Regions from separate parts of the Paenibacillus sp. BR1-192 genome, predicted to be linked through region 2. Evidence: riboswitches for the same ligand, from Rfam matches in the RefSeq annotation. Region 2 holds a riboswitch; each other region holds the start of a gene.
The links. A riboswitch is a leader RNA that binds a small molecule or an ion and turns the genes downstream of it on or off. The one in region 2 is predicted to bind thiamine pyrophosphate.

Region 1 (5,326 bases), 3.0 Mb from region 2:
CCTGCGGACTCATCAGCGCGCGCAGAAAGGCGGCCCGCTGCTGCATCCCCCCTGAAAGGGTATGCGGATACGCCTTCTCGAAGCCGGCAAGCCCGGCCCGTTCCATCCAGCTGCGGGCATTTTCCCTGGCGGCGGTTTTCGAGGTGCCTCTCAGCTCCTCGGGAAGGAGCACGTTGTCCTCCACCGTACGCCAAGGGAAGAGGGCCGGCTGTTGAGGCATATAGGCGATGCGGCCTTTCTCTCCGGTCACGTCCTGACCGTCCATGAGTACGGAGCCCGCATCCGGAGCCGTTAACCCCCCGATGATATGGAAGAGCGTGCTCTTTCCGCTGCCTGAAGGACCGATCAAGGAGACGAATTCCCCGGGCTGCACCTGAAGCGAAAGGCCATCCAGCACGTGCACTTCGCTGCGCCGTTCGCGGAAGGTGATATGAAGGCTGCGAACCTCAAGGGCAGGCGCTGGCGGGACCGCGGTAGATGACCGGCGCTGCCCGTCATGATCCGGCAGGGATACTTGATATGTCATGTCGCTAAACAGCCTCCTTTTATATAGGTTGGAAAATGTCCGTTCACCGTGGTTCTAGCCTTTTCGATTCCAGCGGATCAGGCGCTTCTCCAGCAGGGTGATCAGCAGCACCATCAGCAGGCTGAGCAGGACGATGATCAGAATGGCAACAAACACCCGGTCCGTGCGGTAGCCGGATTTTTGCAGCATCATATAGTAGCCGATGCCCCGGTCCGAGCCGATCCATTCCCCGATCACCGCACCCATGACCGAATAGGTGGCCGCGATGCGGATCCCGGAGAAGATGGAGGGGAGCGCATGCGGCAGCTCCAGCTTGGTGAAGATCTGCCATGAAGTGGCTCCCGCCATCTGCATGTAATTCATCATGGTTCGGTCGGTACGCGCCAGTCCGTCCAGGGAGGCAACGGCTACGGGGAAGAAGCAGACCAGGGTAATCACGATAACCTTGGGCAGCATGCCGAAGCCGAACCAAATCATGAGGAGCGGGGCGAGAGCGATCGTCGGCACGTTCTGGCTAAGGATAAGAAGCGGATAGAGGGCTATTTTGAGAAAAGGCACCAGATGCAGGGCCAACGAGATGACAAGGCCGATCGCCGTACCGATCATAAATCCGACCAGGGTTAATTGCAGCGTGGCCAGCGTATGCTGAAAAAGGCCGGAGGCGCCGGTGGCGGCTTCATGCCCGATGGCCGTCGGCGCCGGCAAAATATACGGCTCTATATCGAATACCGATACCGCGGCCTGCCATACCGTCAAAAAGAAAAGGACCGCCGCAGCGGGCGGCCAAACGGTGCTCCACCAGCCTTTTCTCATGGACGGTATTTCTCAGTCAGCTTATCCATGCTGATGCCGCCCGGATGGTGCGCGATTTTGACCTGGGATATGACGCTGGGACTTCCCGCTTTCACCAGCGCCTCATGCATGCGCTCAACGATTTTCAGCAGCTCGGAAAGCTCTCCTTCCAAGGTGGTTTCGAGCGCATGGACCTCGTATTTCACGCCCGACTCCTGAATGACCCGAATCGCTTCATCCACATAAGGAATGCTGTCGCCTCCATCCGGCGTTCTGGGTATCACTTGTATGCTCAAGAGGGTGTTTGCCATCTAAACTCATCCTTTCATGCAAGCTATATTGTAATGGAAGAGAGGCAGCCTGCCGGACAGGCCGTCTCTCTTCCAAATTAAATGCATCCTATGGTTTCTCCGGTAAAAATTCATTGGTGAAGGCGCTGTCCGCATCAAGCTCCTTCTCGAGTAGCTTGCGTTCAAACATCCAGTCTGCATACCCCGACCATACTTCGGCTTTCTGCTCGCCCCAGCGGGCAGCATCATCCTGATAGCGGGGACTCAGCCATTTCTGGCTGGCAAGAACCAGCTCGGCATCCAGCTCGGGAACGGCCTTCGTCAGCAGGGCAGCCGCATCCTCAGGATGTTGAATCGCATAGTCGTATCCTTTTGAGGTCGCCCGCATGAATGCTTTGACAAGCTCCGGGTCCTCCTGGATCAGCTTCTCGTTCGTTACGATCACCGGCGTGTAATAGTCAAGCTGCTCGGAGTAGTCCTTCACATAGATCATGTCAAGCGGCTCGTTCCGGAGCTCGGCTTCGATACCGGTCCAGGCATAGAAGATCCAGGCAAAATCAATATCGCGTTTGACGGCCGTAAAATAATCGGCATCGCCCATGTTAACCATATTTACTTTGCTGACATCGGCACCGTCGATCTCCATGATGGATTTCATGACGGCTTCCTCAACAGGCGAGCCCCAGCCGCCGTAGGATTTCCCTTCAAAATCGCCAGCCTTGACGATCCCCTTGTCCTTGGGGGCGGCAAAGCCGGATGTATTATGCTGAATAATCGCCGCAATGGAGACAAGCGGCAGGCCTTGGGTTCTGGCAAGCGTGACGCCTTCCTGGTAGCTGATGCCAAACGGCACCTTGCCGGATGCGACCAGCGTATCCGTTCCGCCGGCCCCCGGCTGGACGATCTGGACGTTAAGCCCTTCTTCCTCATAATACCCGAGCTCCTTGGCTGCATACAGTCCGGTGTGGTTTGTGTTGGCCGACCAATCGAGCATCAGCTGTACGTCGCGGAGCTTTTCGGCCGCCTGGCCGTCTGCGCCTTCGGTACCTGTATTTTCGTTCTGTCCGCCTGTACCGCATCCCGCCGCAACCATCAGCAGGGCGCAAGCGAGAAGCAGCGCCATCCATTTTCCCTTCTTCATTTTGTCTTCTCTCCTTTGAATTCTCTTTCTCTTTCTATGACCTCGTTAACTCCACAAAAAAAGCGCCCTGAATGATATCAGGACGCATGACGGCGTAAGTGTATACCACGGCAAATCATAGCTGCCGCAAACATGGACTTCCTACGCTGGCATTACCCAGATCAGGTGTAAGGGTCAGTATCATCGGATACACTCTCAGCCGGCCAATTTCCAGCTCCCCCGGGATTTATGAAGTTTCGGACGTTACATCCGTTATTATAGTCCTAACGCAAAGACCTGTCTAGTTCGGAAGGGGATGCGAACGAGGCAGGTCTTCGTATTGGACATGGCTTGTGCGGTTGGAAGAATGAACCCCGTTAACCATTCACGGGATGAAGCATTTTGATAGGATCCTGTTCGCCAGCGGTTAGCGCTGGAAGAACTCAATCCATTCTCCTTCGGGACCGTGGACGAAGAAATAGCGGTACCCGTTCGGAAGCGTTACGATTTCCTCGTCAAGATGAGGTACGGCCAGTCCCTGTACGCGCACATATTCCGCTTCGATGTTATCGGTGCTGACGGCGAAATGATGGACGGTGCCTTCTGCGGGAAGCGTGTCGCTGTAACCCTGGATAAGCTCGACTTCCGTTTCGTCGCTGCCGTTAAATCCGAGGAATGCCAGCTGGATGACGCCATTGGTATGGGTAAGGCGATCTTTCAGTTCAAGTCCGACGACGGTTGTGTAAAAAGCAATCGTGGCTTCAAGGTCCCGGACGACAATGCCGACATGATCCAATCGTTTCTGTGACAAGGCTAAACACCCTTTCCGATTCATATGAGATATGACTGAAATGTTATCATATAATTCCTATACGTCAAGTGGGTCTTGAGGACGGAAAGCTTTTGGAGCGCGATGGTTTAATAGAGTAGAATCGATGGTCTTTCTTTCATTTCCTCATCTTTACTTTTAGGTGGGTAAAAAGTATCATGAGAACTATAACTATTAATTCAAAAGACCTAACAAACAAGCATTGACAAGAAAGCTTGCCTTTTGGCCGAGGAGGAATGCTTATGAGTCCAACTCCAGCAGATCATCTGTGGATTCGACTCGCCATCATATATGCATTCATTCAGATAATGACCGTTCTGTGGATGCCTGATGCTTTATTGCTTCAGCGTGTTCTAGTCATTATGGCTTCCGCTGCCGCTTCCGTCTATTTACTACGGATCAGTCGGCATTACGAGCCGCATCTTCGAAGGTTTTGGCTTATCGCAAGTGCCGGGCTGATGGCGGATGCCTCGGCTCGAATCATCGATGCTTGTTATTTTTGGCTGGGGAAAGAGAGCGCTTCCCGTACAATTTTGACTCAATTATTCTGGGGATTCGAAATCATCCTGTTTGCAGGTGCCCTCATTTATTTGTTCCGGCACGTACAAGGTTCGTTTCGGGGAGTGCGGTTTATGCTGGATATCGTGATCGTTGGCATAACGGTCATGACGGTAGGCTGGGAATATTTCATCAAGCCCGAGCTTAACGGTTTGGCGAATGAAGCCTTATGGGGAAAGCTGTGGGTGGACATGCTGTACCCGCTGTGCGCAACGGTGCTTATTTTCTTCACCTTGGTGTTGTATTTTAACACAGGACAGTTAAGGAAACGGGCAGTCTTCCTGATATGCCTCGGCGGGAGCATGTACATTGCCGCCGATGTTCTGCATATGTATCTCGTCGATTATAAGGGTGTTGAAGTTCGTTCATACCTGTACCCACTGTATACGTTATCGGTATTCATCATTGGTTTGGCAGGAGGGCGGTCAGCTCCCGATGCCCGAAATCAATCGTTGGATGAGAGGGAGCCCCGTTCGTTCGGAAATCTGATCGTAAGATATCTGCTTCCCTACAGCGTGCTTGGCGGGATGTTTGTCCTTATGGTGCAGCGGTTCGGAGGGTGGAACGGGCTTTTTACCGGCTTATCCCTGTGCGTCATCCTGATTCTGATCAGGCAGATCCTGATCCAGTTCGAGAATGACCGCTTGTTTGACCGGCTGCATCAAAGCCTGATGCAGAGCGAGACCTTGGCGCATCGCGACGATCTTACGGGACTCTATAACCGCCGCTACTTTAACGCGAGGCTGTCGAGCTCGCTGCAGGAGGCGGACCGTGCGGGTTCCCGCGTAGGGCTTCTATATATGGATATGAACCGTTTTAAACGAGTGAATGACCGCTACGGCCATCGTGCCGGCGATTTGCTGATTCGCAAGGTCGCGACCCGTCTTCAAACCCTTGAATCCAAAGGCGTTCTGGTTTCCCGTTTAGGAGGGGACGAATTTACGGTAGTGATTCATCCGGCCGGCGAGGATCAGGAACTGATCTGGATGGCGGAAGAGATCTGGACGATGCTGAGCGAGCCGTATGAGCTGGAAGGGCATGAGGTCCGAACCACGCCGAGCATCGGCATCGCGGTCTATCCGGATCATGCCAGGAACGACCAAGAGCTGATCGGTCGCGCGGATGCAGCGATGTATGCGGCCAAAGAGCGAAACGCCCGCTGGCATTTCGATGTGGAACGAACGATGCTGCTGCAGCTGTTGGATCAAAAA
Region 2 (5,326 bases):
CCGTCGTCGGCGATACGAACTTGTTGCGGCTGAGCTGCTGCATGATCAATCCGCAGATACTCATGCTGACTCCAGCCAAGATGAGGCTGACAAGCCGTGGAATCCGGCTTACAAGCATAATATGCTGTTGTTGTTCTGTCATCGAGAACAGTTCCAGTGGCGAGATATCTTTAACTCCAATAAATAACGAGATTATGGAGAGTACCACAACGGCTGCGAATAAGTATCTAATCTTCATGGTTCTTCCTTCTATGGCGTATGTCTGTCGAAACTCCGGCAGTCAGCAATTCCCCAACCATTCTCATTGAGATTGATTATCAATTGCGTTCTGATATGGATTATATCATTCTCATTCTCAGTCGACAAGTATAATTGAGAATCAAAATCATTTAATTTGTTCATCCAAGTATCATTTGTTCATGATTTGTTCATAATATGGAGTTTCGCAGAGATAAACTTTATATCACCGAGGCTGAGCCGCTTGGATTCGCGGTTCCCGAAATACATACGTATGTAGAAGCTGATTTAATTCTCAGTAACCGGGTATAAAAAATATAAATTAACTTTCCTTCGAAGCGTTGACAATCCCTCTAAGTTATATTAATATGCTAACATAATTATTATTTCTAACTAAACGTAAGTTAATGTGGAATGATAATTCAACGACAGCAATTCAACTCAACATGCATATTTGCTTGAATTAAAGGACATCTTTGTTATCAGGCTTATGCAAACATGATTACATCAGGAGGTTTTTTTCAATGTCTAAAGATTTTTCAGCAGCACTTAAGCATCGCCGTTCCCATTATGCCATCAGCAAAGACCCGGTCATTTCCGACGAACGCATCCAGGAGATAGTTAATGAAGCCGTTAAATATACTCCGTCTTCTTTCAACTCCCAAAGCGCACGCGTCGTTGTACTGCTTGGCGAACAGCATGACAAACTGTGGAACCTGACCGAAGGCATTCTGAAAGAGGTTGTCGGAGACGAAGAGGCTTTCAAATCCACAGCTGAAAAAATGGGTGCATTCCGCGCTGGATACGGCACTGTTCTCTTCTTCGAGGACAATAACGTAGTTGCCGACCTGCAGCAAAAGTTCGCGCTGTATGCCGACAATTTCCCGGTTTGGTCGAACCAATCCAACGGCATGCTGCAATTCGTGGTATGGACGTCCCTCGAGGCAGAAGGCCTGGGCGCATCCCTCCAGCATTACAACCCGTTGATCGACGAGAAAGTGAAGTCCGAATGGAACATTCCGGAAAACTGGAAGCTGATCGCTCAAATGCCTTTCGGCAAACCGGTTGCAGATCCGGGCGAAAAAGAATTTGCGCCGCTTGAAGATCGCGTGAAGGTATACAAGTAAGCCATAGCCGGCCTAAGCCGCCTACCCAAGCCCTGAGGATTGGAATAGGCGGCTTTTTTATGGTGCCCTGCCATTGAAAACCTGCCGGCAAAACGATACAATAACACAGGAAGCAGGCCTTCCGCCTTCTGATCTTCGGAAGTTCTTGGAGCCGGCTTGATACCAACTGCATATTTGATGTTTGGCTGTACTAGGGGTGCCATGTGCTGAGAGACGGCGGACCGCCGTTAACCCTTATCACCCGATCTAGATCATACTAGCGTGGGGAAGTGTAGCATTTATGTTTATTTCTTTGCGTAGGCATAACTGCACTTCTTCATGGGGTGCGGTTTTTTTGCGTGGACTTATACAATGGGGAGGAAAAAATTTATGAATGAGCTTGTATGCGGAACCAGCCGGATCGTGGGTTGCCGGTTCTCGGTATTTCCCATGACGGATCGGTTCGTTGAAGTGATCACGGAAGCGCTTCGTTCCGTGGATTCGGATAAGGTCTGGATCCAAACGGATGATGTAAGCACTTGTATTCGCGGCCGTGCGGAGCATGTGTTTGATGTGACGAGAGCAATATTCGCTTATGCCGCGGCTAGCGGCGTGCACACGGTGTTTAACGGTACTTATTCTATCGGCTGCCCAGGCGATACGGATGCCGATGCGTATATGAATGAGGATTCGACCCGCTTAAACCACGATATCGGGGAACGCGCCGATATCGAAACGGCCTGCCAATTCGCGCTTTACCCGATGGGTAGCGCCAATTACATGGATGTCATTTACGCAGAAGTGGATCGTGCGAAGGCAGCGGGCACATTCGGTGGAAGCGTACATTACGCCAGCCGATTGGACGGGGCGTTGTCCCGGGTGTTCGGATCACTCGAAGACGCGTTCCAACATGCGATTCAATCCGACAGCAGCCATCTGGTCATGACCGCGGTGGTTTCGGCCCACAGCCCATCCCCCAAAGCCAAAGCTTAAGGTCCTTTCCAACAGATAAAGGCCCGGCACGCGCCGGGCCTTTATCAATTGCAGGCAAGAATTTGACGGTGTTTAAACCCAAGCACTCAAGATGATTACGAGCAGGATAAAGAGAACCAATATAGTTCCTACTGAATTGCCCCATGCGCCGCCGTATGCTCCGCTCATGAAGATCCCTCCTGGATTTAAAAGAATGACGTGAGTTAATCACGTTATTATCTTATTGCTTATGGCGGGCGAGCGTCACGGCTAATGTACCCCCCTCTTTTTTATGCAGGGCTTATTTATTCCTCATAACCGACCAGCAGCCTGCCTCCGTACGGCCTGAGCGCTTCCTCCGTCACTGCAATAAGGTCCGCAGGATCGTCCTCCCGATAAATCGCCAGAAGCGCTGCCTCCAGTCGATCCCCCATAGCTGGGCTATAGCGGTTGAATAAACGAAACAGCATCTTCCCTTCACCCGTCCACTCCCGGTTTGCCCTCAGCACGAATTCGCATAGAGTCGACGCTATTTTGTGTACAGTAAACCATTTTTCGCCTTCCCTGCGGGGACTTGTCAAGTCCAGCAAAAACTCGGTCAGGATGTAGCGGTATTCGGCAATATCGCTCGACGACAAGGGCATGGGGCCGTAAATCAAATCATTCCGGGCATCCGCCCGCACCTCTTCTCCCTCAGGCAACGAACGCAGCACCGTACCTTCGGCGACCATCCGCTGCAAAGACGGATTCGCCGCCAGCACTCCCTCGTCGAAATATTCGCGATAGGAGGATAAAGACAATATGAATATTTCCGCGATCCAGCCATGCGCCTCGATCGTCTTCCTGCTGAAGTCATATCCGTCCCGTTCAATGACGATGATGTCCAGATCGGATTGTTCATTATATTCACCACTGCTCGCGCTGCCGCCAAGTACGGCAAGCAAGCAGTCGGGATAATTTCGTTGCATGACGCGTATCGCTGCCTCCGTCGGTTCCAGTCTCATGGCCGTTTTCCTCCAGTAATTCTCTCATCCGCCACAAAAAAGGGCTCAAAATATTAAATTCAACGAAAACCCCAAACGTACCTGAATCATATGGTAAATAAACGATTACCCGCATTGACGATAAGGAAGAAGGGATAGATGAGATGAATTACATTCACATGCTCTCCAGATTAGGCATGGGCAGTGCCCACCCGGGAGGATTCGAGGCAACCCTCAGAATGCTGAAGAATTATCCCATTCAACCGGGCAGCCGCATTTTGGAGGTAGGGTGCGGAACCGGCAGAACCGCCTGTCATCTTTCGGAGATGGGTTATCAAGTAACCGCCATTGACCTGAACGAAAATATGATCAAAAAAAGCCCGCGCAAGAGCCGAAGCCATGGGTATGGACGTGGAGTTCCTGCAGGCGGATGTATGCGCGCTGCCTTTTGAAGACAACCGGTTTGATCTGATCATGGCCGAGTCCGTCACCGTATTTACGGATACCTCGAAATCGCTGCCCGAATATTACCGCGTTCTGGATCGCGGAGGCGTCCTGCTGGACAGGGAACTGCTGCTGGATAAGCCGATGCCGGAGCCGAAGCTTAAGGAGCTGCTCGAATTCTTCGGCATTCCTAATCTGATGATGAGGGAAGAATGGGCGGGGTCCCTTTTGTCTTGCGGTTTTAAGCAGGCTGAATTTTTGGAGTACAACCACTTCAACGAGCAATTAAAGGAAGAGCAAACCCGTCATCTGGATGCGTTTGAGCAGCGCGATAAAGGACTCCTGTTCGATGCTGCGCTCTGGGAAACGCTGTTCAAGCATGACCGCATGATTCTGGATAATACGGATTATCTCGCTTCCGTCTTATTTCGTGCAGTGAAATAATCCGGCCTCATCTCTATGCATCAAGAGGGGATCTGCATATGGCTATGCTTCCCCTCACTCCCATCACACTCAGTTCTTTCGACCTAATTCAACACTTTTTGTCAATTCGTTATATCTAGTTTAGCCCGTCGATGCTATAATCATGGTAAATATATCCTATGTTGTTGAGGAGGACTCATTCTTATGGCATGGTTCAACAGACTCCCTATGTCTCAAAAAATCACCGCAGCCTGTTATCTCATTGCCGCTTTGTTTGCGGTACCCATGCTGCTTGCGTTTATTCTGATGGGTAAAGCAATCATTGGCGTGGTCATCGTCGTGGTACTAACCGGGCTTACTTTTCCTCTTTCTCGCCTCATTGAGAAAACGCTTACGAACTCCTTCGCGGAAATCTCCAGCGTTTCCGCCAAAATCGCCAAAGGCGACTTCACCTTCCAGGTGGAGGAGGTGGGAGGCATGAACGATCTGAGCAGAACCTTCAACAGCATGGTGGACAAGCTTCGCAAAATATTGCAGGAAACCTCGGATATCACCCGTCAGGTGATGACGTCAAGCTCAAGCATCTCGATTAAAAACCAGGAGCTTATTCAAGTGATGAATCAAGTCTCCCTTTCCTCCAACGAGCTGGCCGTCGGCGCCAACGAAATTTCGGAAGACGTATCCGAAATGACGCATTCCATCCGTGAGATCGAAGAGAAGGTCAGCAATTATACGCATTCGACTCAGGAAATGAATACCCGCTCGATCGAAACGCTGGGACTGGTTGAACAAGGAAGGGATTCGGTAGCCAAGCAGTCAGCAGGGATGCAGCGAAACATTGAAGCGACAGCCAAGGTTTCGGAATCCATCGATGCGTTGGCCCAAAGCGCCAGGGGAATCACGAAGATTACGGAGACGATCTCCGAGCTTGCCGATCAGACCAACCTGTTGTCCCTGAACGCATCCATCGAAGCGGCCAGAGCTGGCGAGCATGGCGCAGGCTTTGCCGTTGTCGCCCAGGAGGTGCGTAAACTGGCCGAAGAATCTACGTCTTCAACCCGGGAAGTATTCAATCTCGTTCGGAGCATCGAATCGGACATCAAACACGCGTCCCAAAACATCAAAATCAATGAGGAGGTCGTCAGGCAGCAGACCGAAATG
Region 3 (5,326 bases), 3.4 Mb from region 2:
TGAAGGGACGTTATCTGTCAATGAGCTTGATAATCATTCTCACAAATATATTGATATTTTTCACGAAACCCTTTATAGTTTTGAATCAGTGATTGATAATGGTTTTCAAATAGCGGGATATGACACAAGGGGGATTTAGATAGGAATGGGAACAGGAATGGCAAAGAAACGGGGAAGAGGCCTCAAGTTTAGCTTGCTGGCTCTGATCATGATCGTGATTCTTGCGGGGTGCGGAGCAAGCCCGGCGCAAGAAGGGACAAGCAACGCGGGCGGCGACACGACGAATACCGCAGAGGGCAACAGCGGCGCTGCTGCCGGCGGCGAATCGTATGAAGTTACGCATGCCATGGGGACGGAAACGATCAAAGGAACGCCTCAAAAGGTCGTCGTCCTCACGAACGAAGGAACCGAGGCGCTTCTGGCCTTGGGCGTGAAGCCGGTAGGTGCCATTAGATCCTGGACGGGGGATCCTTGGTATCCGCATATTAAAGACCAGATGGAAGGCGTTACCGTTGTCGGGGAAGAGAGCCAGCCGAACATCGAGCTGATCGCGGGTCTGCAGCCTGACCTGATCATCGGCAACAAGATGCGTCAGGAAAAAGTATACGAGCAATTGAAGGCGATCGCGCCGACTGTTTTTGCCGAGGATCTTCGCGGCGAGTGGCAGAACAATTTTGAACTGTATGCCAAGGCGCTGAACAAAGTGTCGGAAGGCGAAGAGCTTCTGGCAGCCTACGACAAGCGGATCCAGGAGTTTAAAGAGAAGGCCGGCAGCAAGCTTGACGAAACCGTCTCCGTGGTTCGTTTCATGGCAGGCAAGACCCGGGTGTACCATACCAATACGTTCTCGGGCGTTATTTTCGATAAAATCGGCATCGCCCGCAACGACATGACTAAGAATGCCAAGGACGATTTCGTGGACGAGATCACGAAGGAACGTCTGCCTGAGGTGGAAGCCGACAGACTGTTCTACTTCACTTATGAGACAGGGGATGGCGGCGCCAACCAGACCGAGCAGGAATGGATCAACGATCCGCTGTGGAAGAACCTGAACGTTGTGAAGAACGGTCAAGCCCACAAAGTGGATGACGCGATCTGGAATACGGCAGGCGGCATTCTGGCGGCCAACCTGATGATCGACCAGCTGCAGGAGTTTTACGGCATTCAGTAAGGAATGAAGACGGATGCTGAAGGCTAGTATCATCGTATAGCGGAAGATGCTAGGAACAAGCGGATAAAGGAGGCACTCCGAAAGATCTGGGATCTTTTGGGATGCCTCCTTTTTTAACATCGCGCGTCGCCAGCATCGCAACGTCGAAGTACCGCCGGTATGCAGTTGTATGTCACATCGCTCGCCAGTACAGCCTAACCAACTCCGGGCATCATGCCGCTAACCATGACCTGTTAACGGACACAGGGTCCCTTATTTCCCTGATTAACCCCCGATTCTCAGATCAAACGGACACAGGATCCCTTATTTCCGCAATAGACTGTCCTTTTGCCATCATATTCTATGAATAACGTATCTGGTGTCCGTTAGCCATCAAAAATTACGCCTTTTCAGCTAAATAACGTATCCTCAGTCCGCTTGTCCTCGGGCGGTCACACCAAGACCAGTAGTCGCACCAAGACCAGTAGTCGCACAAGACCAGTAGTAGCACCAAGACCAGCTGTAGCATTTAGACACGAGAGGCAGCACCAGGCTAGTAATCGCACCAAGATGAGCAGTAGCACCAAGACGAAAAAATAGCAACAAAACCAGTAGTCGCACCTAGACCACCAGTTAACGGACACCAGATCCCTTATTTCCCTGATTAACCCTCGATTCTTAGATCAAACGGACACAGGATCCCTTATTACCGCAATAGACTGTCCTTTTGCCATCATATTCTATGAATAACGTATCTGGTGTCCGTTAGCCATCAAAAATTACGCCTATTCAGCTAAATAACGTATCCTCAGTCCGCTAGTCCTCGAGCGGTCGCACCAAGACCAGTAGTAGCACCAAGACCAGTAGTAGCATCAATACCGTAGTCGTACCAAGAACAGTAGTCGCACAAGACCAGTAGTCGCACCAAGACCAGTAGTCACACCAAGACCAGTAGTAGTACCAGGACCAGTAGTAGCACCAACTATATACCGGATTCTACCTCTAACCCAAAGCTACTCTAAGTTATGGTGTTCTAAGTTGTTTTGGTCAGCAGCCATCCATGCACACCCCTGGGACACCGAATCCACCCATGTCCTCCCTGTAATAACGCTCGCTTCACGGTAACTTTTTACGACATCTTCACCACGATCTCCGCCCCTGCAACATAGGTCATCGCTTGGATGTATTCCGGGTCTTGGGCACGCTGTTCCATTTCCATCGGAGTGAGGTCCTCCATTCGTGTCTGTACCCACCATAAGTTGCCGAACGGGTCCCGTACCCGTCCCACCCGATCGCCGAAGAACAAGGTCGTTGGCTCCGTCACCGAGACCGCACCTGCGGCCAGCGCTTGCCGATACACGTCATCGCAATCCTCAACATACAAACGGAGGTATGCCGGGCTATCCGGCCATTCCGGCTTTGCGTCAAACATCATGACGACGGCATCCCCGATTCGCACCTCGGCATGGCCGATGACACCATCGCCAACATAGACGCGGGCTAACTCTTCGGCTCGAAAAGCCTGCTTGAGGAAATCGATCAGCGCTGCGGAGTTTCTTGAGATGATCCACGGCGTCACGGAGGTGTAGCCATCCGGAATGGGTTTAACCGTTTTCAATCGGTACGTCATAAATACGCTCGCTCCTTTAAATTTCATTTATTTGAATTGTGCTTATGCACTCATTATGCGGGGGCATATATGACAGCTGAGCGTCAGTGTTTCCGGAATGAGTTTGGGGTAGCCTGCGTTTTTATCTTGCGAAAAGACAGCCGCCACCGTACATCGTCACAATCACGCGGTCGGAGGAAGGTTCGAGCTTGAGGTTCCGTCCACAAACTGTTAACGTTTGACACTACCCTCAAACCTATGTACAGTATTAGACAAAAGAATAGGAAGTCCACTAGGGGAGCCGTTGGCGGCTGAGACAAGAGCGTATCTTGGACCCTTTGAACCTGATCTAGTTCGTACTAGCGTAGGAAAGTGGAGCCTTCGAATATGAGGTCTCGGTGCGTTTTTTTGGCGCACCCGGGCTTGTTGACGAAGCCGCTCCAGTTTTCGGGGCGGCTTTTTAGCGTTGTCTGAAAAGTCGTGTCTTACGGACTTCCTGCTCTTCAATATGTTGGAGGTGGGGACAAACATGAGTTTCACGCAAGAGCTCCGTCAGCAGGCGGGAGGCATTTTTCAAGCAATCTTCGATCATCCCTTCGTAAAAGGCATTGCCGAGGGGAATCTGGAGCGGGAGCAGTTGATTCACTATGTGAAGCAGGATTTTGAGTATTTGAATGCCTACATGCGGATATACGGAATAGCCATTTCCAAATCGACCAGCCGGGAAGAGATTGCGGCCTTTAACGAACAGATTTCATTCATCCTGCACAGCGAGGTGCACCCGCATCAGAATTTTTGCGCAGCTGCCGGGGTGACCTATGAGGAGCTTCAAGGATATCCGCTGGCTCCGTCCGCGCATCATTACATCCGTCATATGCTGACGGTGGCGCACGAGGGTAGTTTGGGGGAGATTATGGCCGTGCTGCTGCCGTGCCCATGGACGTACCTGGAGATTGGCCGCAAGCTGTTGAATGAGGTGAAGCCGGATGCCTCCCATCCGTTTTACGACTGGATTTCTTTCTACGGAAACCGGGGGGAAGACGCGACAGCCAAATTCCGCGACCGTCTCGATGCATGGGCGGATCGTGCGACGGCAGCCGAGCGGGAACGGATGAGGGAGCATTTCATGCTGAGCTGCCAGCTGGAGTATCTGTTCTGGGACATGGCTTATAAGCAGGAGGAATGGCCGGTGCAGTTGGAGGCTGCCGTGCTGTAAAGAGCGATGTTCGCAAGCACATGGAATTCCATTATAGCGAAGAGAGGCTGATATAAATGCATTCATGGGAAAAAGAGGTTTCGGCGCTTTTAACGAAGGTACAGCAGACGAGCCCCCTCGTTCACAATATGACGAACGTGGTGGTTACGAATTTTACGGCTAACGGCTTGTACGCGCTGGGCGCGTCGCCGGTGATGGCTTACGCGCCGGAGGAAGTGGCGGATATGGCCGCCATCGCGGGCGCGCTCGTATTGAACATCGGTACGCTGAACCGCGAGCTGGTGGATGCGATGATTATCGCCGGGCAATCGGCGAATGCCCATGGCGTGCCGGTGCTGCTGGACCCGGTCGGCGCGGGAGCGACCCGTTTTCGGACGGAGTCGGCGCTGCGGATCCTAAGCGAGGTGAAGGTTTCGCTCGTGCGCGGAAATGCGGCTGAAGTCGCTCACCTTATCGGGGAGATCCGCGAGATCAAGGGCGTAGACGCAGGCAATAGCGCAGGCAGCAATCATGCCGAGCTGGCCGTGCGGTCGGCGCGCGAGTTAGGCACGATCGTGGCCATTACCGGTGAAGAGGACGTGATTACCGATGGAACGGAAGTGCGCATCATTACCGGAGGGGATGCTCTGCTTACGAAGGTGACCGGCGCAGGCTGCCTGCTGACCTCGGTGCTGGGTGCCTTTGCCGCGGTGGAAGCAAACCTGCTGCTTGCAGGTACGGCGGGTCTGGCCTTCTATGGGGCCGCGGCGGCGAAAGCTGCTGAGCGAACGGCAGATCTGGGACCGGGAAGCTTCCAGATAACTTTCCTGGACGAGCTGGCGAAGCTTCATCCAGGATCGCTGGAAGGGTATGCCGCTGTGCTGGAAGCGGGAGCGGCGGCTGCCGGAGGCACGCGATGAGCGAGGCTCGCATACCCCGTGCCCTGACGATTGCCGGGTCTGACAGCGGTGGCGGCGCCGGCATTCAGGCCGATCTAAAAACCTTCCAGGAACTCGGCGTGTACGGCATGTCGGCGATTACCGCGATCACGGTGCAGAATACTTTGGGGGTTCACGGCGTATATCCGCTGCCGCCCGAAGCAACTGCGGAGCAGATTGAAGCGGTTGGATCGGACCTCGGGATAGATGCATTGAAGACGGGCATGCTGTTCAACGCCGAGATCATTCGGCTGGTTGCTGACCGGATTCGGGCATTCGGCTGGGGGAAGGTCGTTGTCGATCCCGTGATGATCGCCAAGGGCGGAGCGGAGCTGCTGCAGGGCGAAGCGGTGCAGGCTTTAAGAGAAGATTTGCTGCCGCTGGCGTTGATCGTCACCCCCAATATACCGGAGGCCGAAGTATTGGCGGGGATG
Region 4 (5,326 bases), 1.2 Mb from region 2:
ATCGAGGCCATGAAGCTGTACGCATACTTCGGCGCCAGCCTCAGCTTTTGCATCAGGCTGTAGAACAAATCCACCGAGGACGTTGTCGTCACGAGCAGCAGCCCTTCTGACGCAAAGGCAATCCCCTTAAAGCCCAGATGCAGTCCCCGATAGAAGCTTTCTTCCGATACCCGGAACAATCCCCATTCCCACCAGATCGTCTCCCCCTTACCGAACAGCATCATGGAAGAGGCGGACGATATGAAGGCAAGCAGGAACGGAATGAAAAACAGCAGCATCTTCCACGGCTTCACCCCGCTGAGCACCACGAGGCAAATCATAAAGATAAAGGCCTGATACATGACGAAATCAAGATCATGGGTCAGCACCGTCATAAAAAACAGCGCACAGATCAGTCCCAGCTTCACCACCGGATTCGCCCGGTGCAGCCAAGTGATCCGCACAGGATTCCATATATTCATGCGTTCACCCCCGTATGGAGATGACCGGATGCAGCCAGCGTATCCCGCGACGCATCGGTATGATTCGCTTTGCCCGTCTCCCGTCCGTATTCCGTCCCGCTACACCAGCGCGGGGAAGGCAAACTTGACGTCAACCGCCCTTCCCGAATCTCCCAGATGTGCGTGGCCGCCCGCTGCGCGATCTCCATTTCATGGGTCACCATGAGAATGGCGGTTCCGGCGCGGCGCAGCCGTTCGCACATCTCCAGAATCGCGAACGTGTTCCGCGCATCCTGTCCGAAGGTCGGTTCATCCAGGAGCAGGACGGCCGGCTGCCTTGCCATGGCCGTGGCAACGCTCAGCCGGCGCTTCTGGCCTGTCGACAGCTGGTACGGGTGCCTGTTATCCATGCCGTCCAGCCCAAAGCGTTCCAGGCAGCGGTCGGCCCGTGCCTTCGCTTCTTCCGGCGGCATATGGTCCACCAGCAGCGAGTACATCACCTCATCGCCGATACGTTCCGTCAGAAACTGAAGCTCCGGATTCTGAAACACGAATCCGATTTGGCGCAGCTGCCGCTCTCTCTTCTTCCGCACTTTCCTGCGCTTGCCCTGGATGACCTCCTCCCCGCAGAGCACATAGGTCCCTTCGGCGCGCAGGAGCCCCATCAAACTGAGCAGCAACGAGCTTTTGCCTGCGCCGTTGGGCCCGATCACCGCAATGAAATCTCCGGGATATACCTCAGCCGAAGGAAGAGAGACGACCGGTTTCTCCCATCGCAGTCCCCGGAAATCATCTAACCGAATGACAGGCTCCCCAAGGTGGGCAAACGATGAGTCTGCCTCAGGCAAGAGACTTCCCAGCTCATCGCCTGGCGCGTCTACCGGAGCAAACAGCTCCCGTCCTGCCCGAGACTCCGCATAATCCTCCCATACGCCGGGATACCAGATGCCATACGCCTGAAGCTCGCGCGCATACTCGGCGAATATCGCTGCCGGCGGACCATCGCCCAGAATGGCGCCATCCGGGGTGAACAGCACCACGCGGTCCACGTATTGGGCCATTTCTTCAATCCGGTGCTCCACGATAATCAGCGTACGCCCTTCCGATACGGCCTTCACCGCTGACCAGATTTGCTCCCTGCCTTCCGGGTCGAGCAGGGCGGACGGCTCATCGAGGAACAGCACCTCCGGCTCCAGCAGAAGGGCCGAAGCCAGCGCAAGCCTCTGCTTCATCCCCTGCGACAGATGACTGATCGGCATATGCAGCTCCTGAAGGTCAAGCCCAACCTCATGCAGGACGGCTTGCATTCGCTCCTTCATCTCGTCGCGGGGAACGCTGAGGTTCTCCAGCACGAAGGCCAGCTCTTCATCCACGTACGGCATGCAGAACTGGGTATCCGGATCTTGGAATACATATCCCCAAGAGCGAGGCACCAGCTGGGCTTCGCATTTCATCGGCACCTCCGTGGCGCGGGGAATCATCCCGCTAAGCACCTGAAGCAGCGTGGATTTGCCGCAGCCGCTCGGACCGAGCAGCAGCACCTTTTCCCCGCGGGCAGCCGAGAAGGACAAGTCCTTAAACATCAAACGCTCCTCGCCCGGATACTTCAGGCGCAATCCCTCCACATGCACGGCCTGCTCCGTAACCGCCTCCGCGGTTGAAGACGAAACCAAGCGGGCGGCGGTTTTAGACATGACGCGGATCATCCAGTGCTTCATAATCCTTCTTGGACGCAGGGCGCAGCAGGGATGTGACGCCCGTACGGTCCAACGCTTTGGCCAGCAGCAGCATGAGCAAGCCGGCAATGACGGCGCCGCTGAGAATCCGCATGCCATACTTGGCGAGGAACATCCAGGTCTGAAGATCATCGGTATAACTGTAATAGAAGTCCATCACCATCGAGCCGACCGCCGCGCCGGCCCCGGCAATCACCACCGTCCACGCCGAGGTGCTCCGGTAACGGAACGCCGCGAATACCAATTCCGCGCCCAGCCCTTGAATGAGACCGTACAGCAGCAGCGTCAGTCCCCAGCCGCTCCCGAACAGCACTTCCACGTGGGCCGCCGCCACCTCCGCGATGATGGCCACTCCCGGCTTGCGGATCAGCAGGTAAGCGAGCGTGGCCGCTGCGAACCACATGCCGTATAACAGTTCATCCGCTTCGAAGAACAGCGGTTTCAGCAGATTGTAAACCGATCCCCAGAAATGATAAATGACGCCAAGCACCAGCGATACCAGCACCGTCACCAAAATATCGCTTAAACGCAGCCCTTTTCTAGGCTGTACCCCCAATTTTTCCTGCACTGACGTTCCCATAACAACACATTCCCCTCTCCACCGCTATTTTTGTATAAACACAACAAAAAACCGTCTGGAAAAACGCGCAGACGGAAAAATAGGCCCTATGTAGGCAGGGTCGGATATTCTCTACGCTGGCATTACCCAGTTCAGATTAACGGTCAACAGCGGATAGCAGCTGCAATCTCAGCCTGATTCACTCAAGCCCCCGTATTCCCTATTCGGTTTCATGTTAATCTTAAAATACACATTCGTTCCCCAATTAGCAAGAACCTTTTTTCAAAAATGGCTATTTATTGATTTCCGGCTCATTCTATGTCAATATCAGAGTGATTGGCTTTTCCACCAACGTTTTATTGCCGACACCTATGCACAAAGGAGAATGACATGGCTAAACAATTGCTGCGTCTGATGACCGAGCTGTCCTCCCGCAAGTGGCTGTCCCGCATCATGGGGCATTGTTCCCACAGCCGGCTGAGCCGTCATCTAATACCTGCATTTATACGAATCTACCAAATCCCGGCGCATGAAGCGGAGAAGGAGATCCACGAATACCGTTCGTTGAACGAATTCTTTTCCCGCCGGTTAAAAATAGGCCTGCGCGCCATAGACGACACCGCCGATGCCATGGTAAGCCCCGTCGATGCCACGATTTCGGCGATGTGCGCCGTCAACGCCGGCACCATCCTCAGCGTCAAGGGACAGGATTATACCCTGAGCGAGCTGCTCGCCAAGTCACCGAGAATGGAGAATTATATCAACGGTTATGCATTCGTATTGTATTTAAGCCCGACCGACTATCATCGCATACATTCCCCGGTAACCGGCATTCAAGCGGAAAGCGAGCATTTGAAGGGCCGGGTATACCCCGTGAACGATTTTGCGATGACCCATATCCGAAACGTGCTCAGCCGCAACGAGCGCCTCATTACCTATATTGCCCATGAATTCGGCGAAGTTGCGGTCGTGAAGGTCGGAGCCATGAACGTAAGCAGCATCCGTTATGCCGACGAGAGCGTGAAGAAATACGACATTGGCGACGAACTTGCGTACTTTGAATTCGGCTCTACCGTCGTGCTCTTGACGGAGAACGGCACATTTACACCCCGCGGTGACTTGGAACCGGGCTCCAAGGTGAAGATGGGAGAACTGCTCGGTTTGCTGCACCCTTCCACAGCCCGAAAAGGGTAATTCCTTTCGCCTTCCAAGCATGCGCTATAAGCTAAGTCCATGAAACATTCGACGGATGAAGGATTACCGCCTGTTCAGCAGCCGGTAAATGATCCGCTGAAACAGCCGATCCGGCAGCAGTCCCTTGATCCGCGCGGTCAGCCGCGTGCCTCGGGGCAGCGTATAGCGGAACCTCGGTTTGGTCATGGACGATATGCTTGCCACAAGACGGGCTACCTCCTGCGGATCTCCGCTTTCCCTGGCCGTCCGCTCGGAATAGTCCAGCACGCCCTTCAGCAGACCGCTGTAGGGTGATCCTTCCTTGACCGCCAGCTCCCCAAAACTCTTATTCCAGATCGGCGTGCCGTAGGCACCGGGCTGGACCAGCACGACATCGATGCCAAAGGGCATCAACTCCATGGACAGGCTCTCGCCGAACCCCTCCAACGCAAATTTGGACGCCGCATAGGGACCATAACCCGGAAAGCCGACCCTGCCGCTAATGCTGCTCATGAGAACGATTTTGGACCGTCCGGTCTTGCGCAGCAGCGGGAGCATATGCTGCGTCACCGATACGGTCCCGAAGAAATTCGTCTCCATCTGCTTTCGCCAGCCCCCCAGCGGCACTTCCTCCACCATGCCGCCCACCGCCTCGCCGGCGTTGTTCACCAGCACGTCCAAGCGGCCGAACTTCTGCTCCAGCGCCGAAGCAGCAGCCTTGACCTGCTCCTCGGCACATATATCCAATCGGAAGATGTGAATACGCCCGGTAACATCTGCTTGTTCAGCCTGAGCCAACAGCTCTGCTGCCGCCTCAGGTCTGCGAAGACCCGCGGCCACGTCATAACCTGCTTTTGCCAGCTCCAGACTGATCAGCAGTCCGAACCCGCTCGACGCGCCCGTGACCAGCGCAACCTTCCCTGCTCCCGCCGTTACCACCGGATCACCGCCGGCTCCGTCGATGCCACTTTCTCCTTCACACCCGTCACCCTTCCTATATCCATAATGCCTAATCTGTTTCGAGCTTTGCTCTTAAGCGCTTTATGTATATTCCCAATATATCAAATGTTTGCAATGCAGTCCGAGTCCTGACCTATAAAATTAATCCCAATAAAAAAGGGAGCTTGTCAGCTCCCTTTTGCGTGTTTCCAGCGAAATGCGTATATGATAACGGGATTCAACGTCACCCGTATGTAGGCCAAGGTCCTTTAAAACCAAACGTCCTGATGATCCGGATTCGTTGTCTTCATGCGGCGCAAGCGATTTCTGAAAATACCGCAGCCGCCACGACTGAAGAAACGTCCACGCACCCGTCTTCTTGGGCTCATTCCCCTCTCCCCCTTCATAAGAAAAACGTCTATCGACGTACTTGCATAGAAGACAGACCGCATTTAACGGAAGTTTTTCTTGCGATATCA

Region 1: linked by a shared signal. The riboswitch ahead of P0X86_RS02895 (ABC transporter substrate-binding protein) and the one ahead of P0X86_RS21890 (YkoF family thiamine/hydroxymethylpyrimidine-binding protein) in region 2 are both predicted to bind thiamine pyrophosphate.
Region 3: linked by a shared signal. The riboswitch ahead of tenA (thiaminase II) and the one ahead of P0X86_RS21890 (YkoF family thiamine/hydroxymethylpyrimidine-binding protein) in region 2 are both predicted to bind thiamine pyrophosphate.
Region 4: linked by a shared signal. The riboswitch ahead of P0X86_RS27810 (ECF transporter S component) and the one ahead of P0X86_RS21890 (YkoF family thiamine/hydroxymethylpyrimidine-binding protein) in region 2 are both predicted to bind thiamine pyrophosphate.

The regions. Positions count from the first base shown of each region.
Region 1 is NZ_CP120718.1:659,599-664,924, forward strand. It holds gene P0X86_RS02880 (ABC transporter ATP-binding protein) at 1-526, opposite strand, end outside; gene P0X86_RS02885 (ABC transporter permease) at 581-1,339, opposite strand; gene P0X86_RS02890 (MTH1187 family thiamine-binding protein) at 1,336-1,629, opposite strand; gene P0X86_RS02895 (ABC transporter substrate-binding protein) at 1,718-2,749, opposite strand; TPP riboswitch at 2,871-2,980, opposite strand; gene P0X86_RS02900 (VOC family protein) at 3,156-3,539, opposite strand; gene P0X86_RS02905 (GGDEF domain-containing protein) at 3,800-5,326, shown strand, end outside.
Region 2 is NZ_CP120718.1:4,890,628-4,895,953, forward strand. It holds gene P0X86_RS21880 (ABC transporter permease) at 1-238, opposite strand, end outside; gene P0X86_RS21885 (nitroreductase family protein) at 762-1,364, shown strand; TPP riboswitch at 1,547-1,649, shown strand; gene P0X86_RS21890 (YkoF family thiamine/hydroxymethylpyrimidine-binding protein) at 1,734-2,336, shown strand; gene P0X86_RS21895 (hypothetical protein) at 2,409-2,504, opposite strand; gene P0X86_RS21900 (nucleotidyltransferase domain-containing protein) at 2,621-3,319, opposite strand; partial or broken gene P0X86_RS21905 (class I SAM-dependent methyltransferase) at 3,589-4,186, shown strand; gene P0X86_RS21910 (methyl-accepting chemotaxis protein) at 4,370-5,326, shown strand, end outside.
Region 3 is NZ_CP120718.1:1,450,575-1,455,900, forward strand. It holds gene P0X86_RS06205 (ABC transporter substrate-binding protein) at 146-1,171, shown strand; gene P0X86_RS06210 (VOC family protein) at 2,280-2,780, opposite strand; TPP riboswitch at 3,044-3,147, shown strand; gene tenA (thiaminase II) at 3,289-3,975, shown strand; gene thiM (hydroxyethylthiazole kinase) at 4,032-4,874, shown strand; gene thiD (bifunctional hydroxymethylpyrimidine kinase/phosphomethylpyrimidine kinase) at 4,871-5,326, shown strand, end outside.
Region 4 is NZ_CP120718.1:6,069,527-6,074,852, forward strand. It holds gene P0X86_RS27800 (energy-coupling factor transporter transmembrane component T family protein) at 1-461, opposite strand, end outside; gene P0X86_RS27805 (ABC transporter ATP-binding protein) at 458-2,134, opposite strand; gene P0X86_RS27810 (ECF transporter S component) at 2,127-2,756, opposite strand; TPP riboswitch at 2,848-2,960, opposite strand; gene asd (archaetidylserine decarboxylase) at 3,126-3,929, shown strand; gene P0X86_RS27820 (SDR family oxidoreductase) at 3,993-4,847, opposite strand.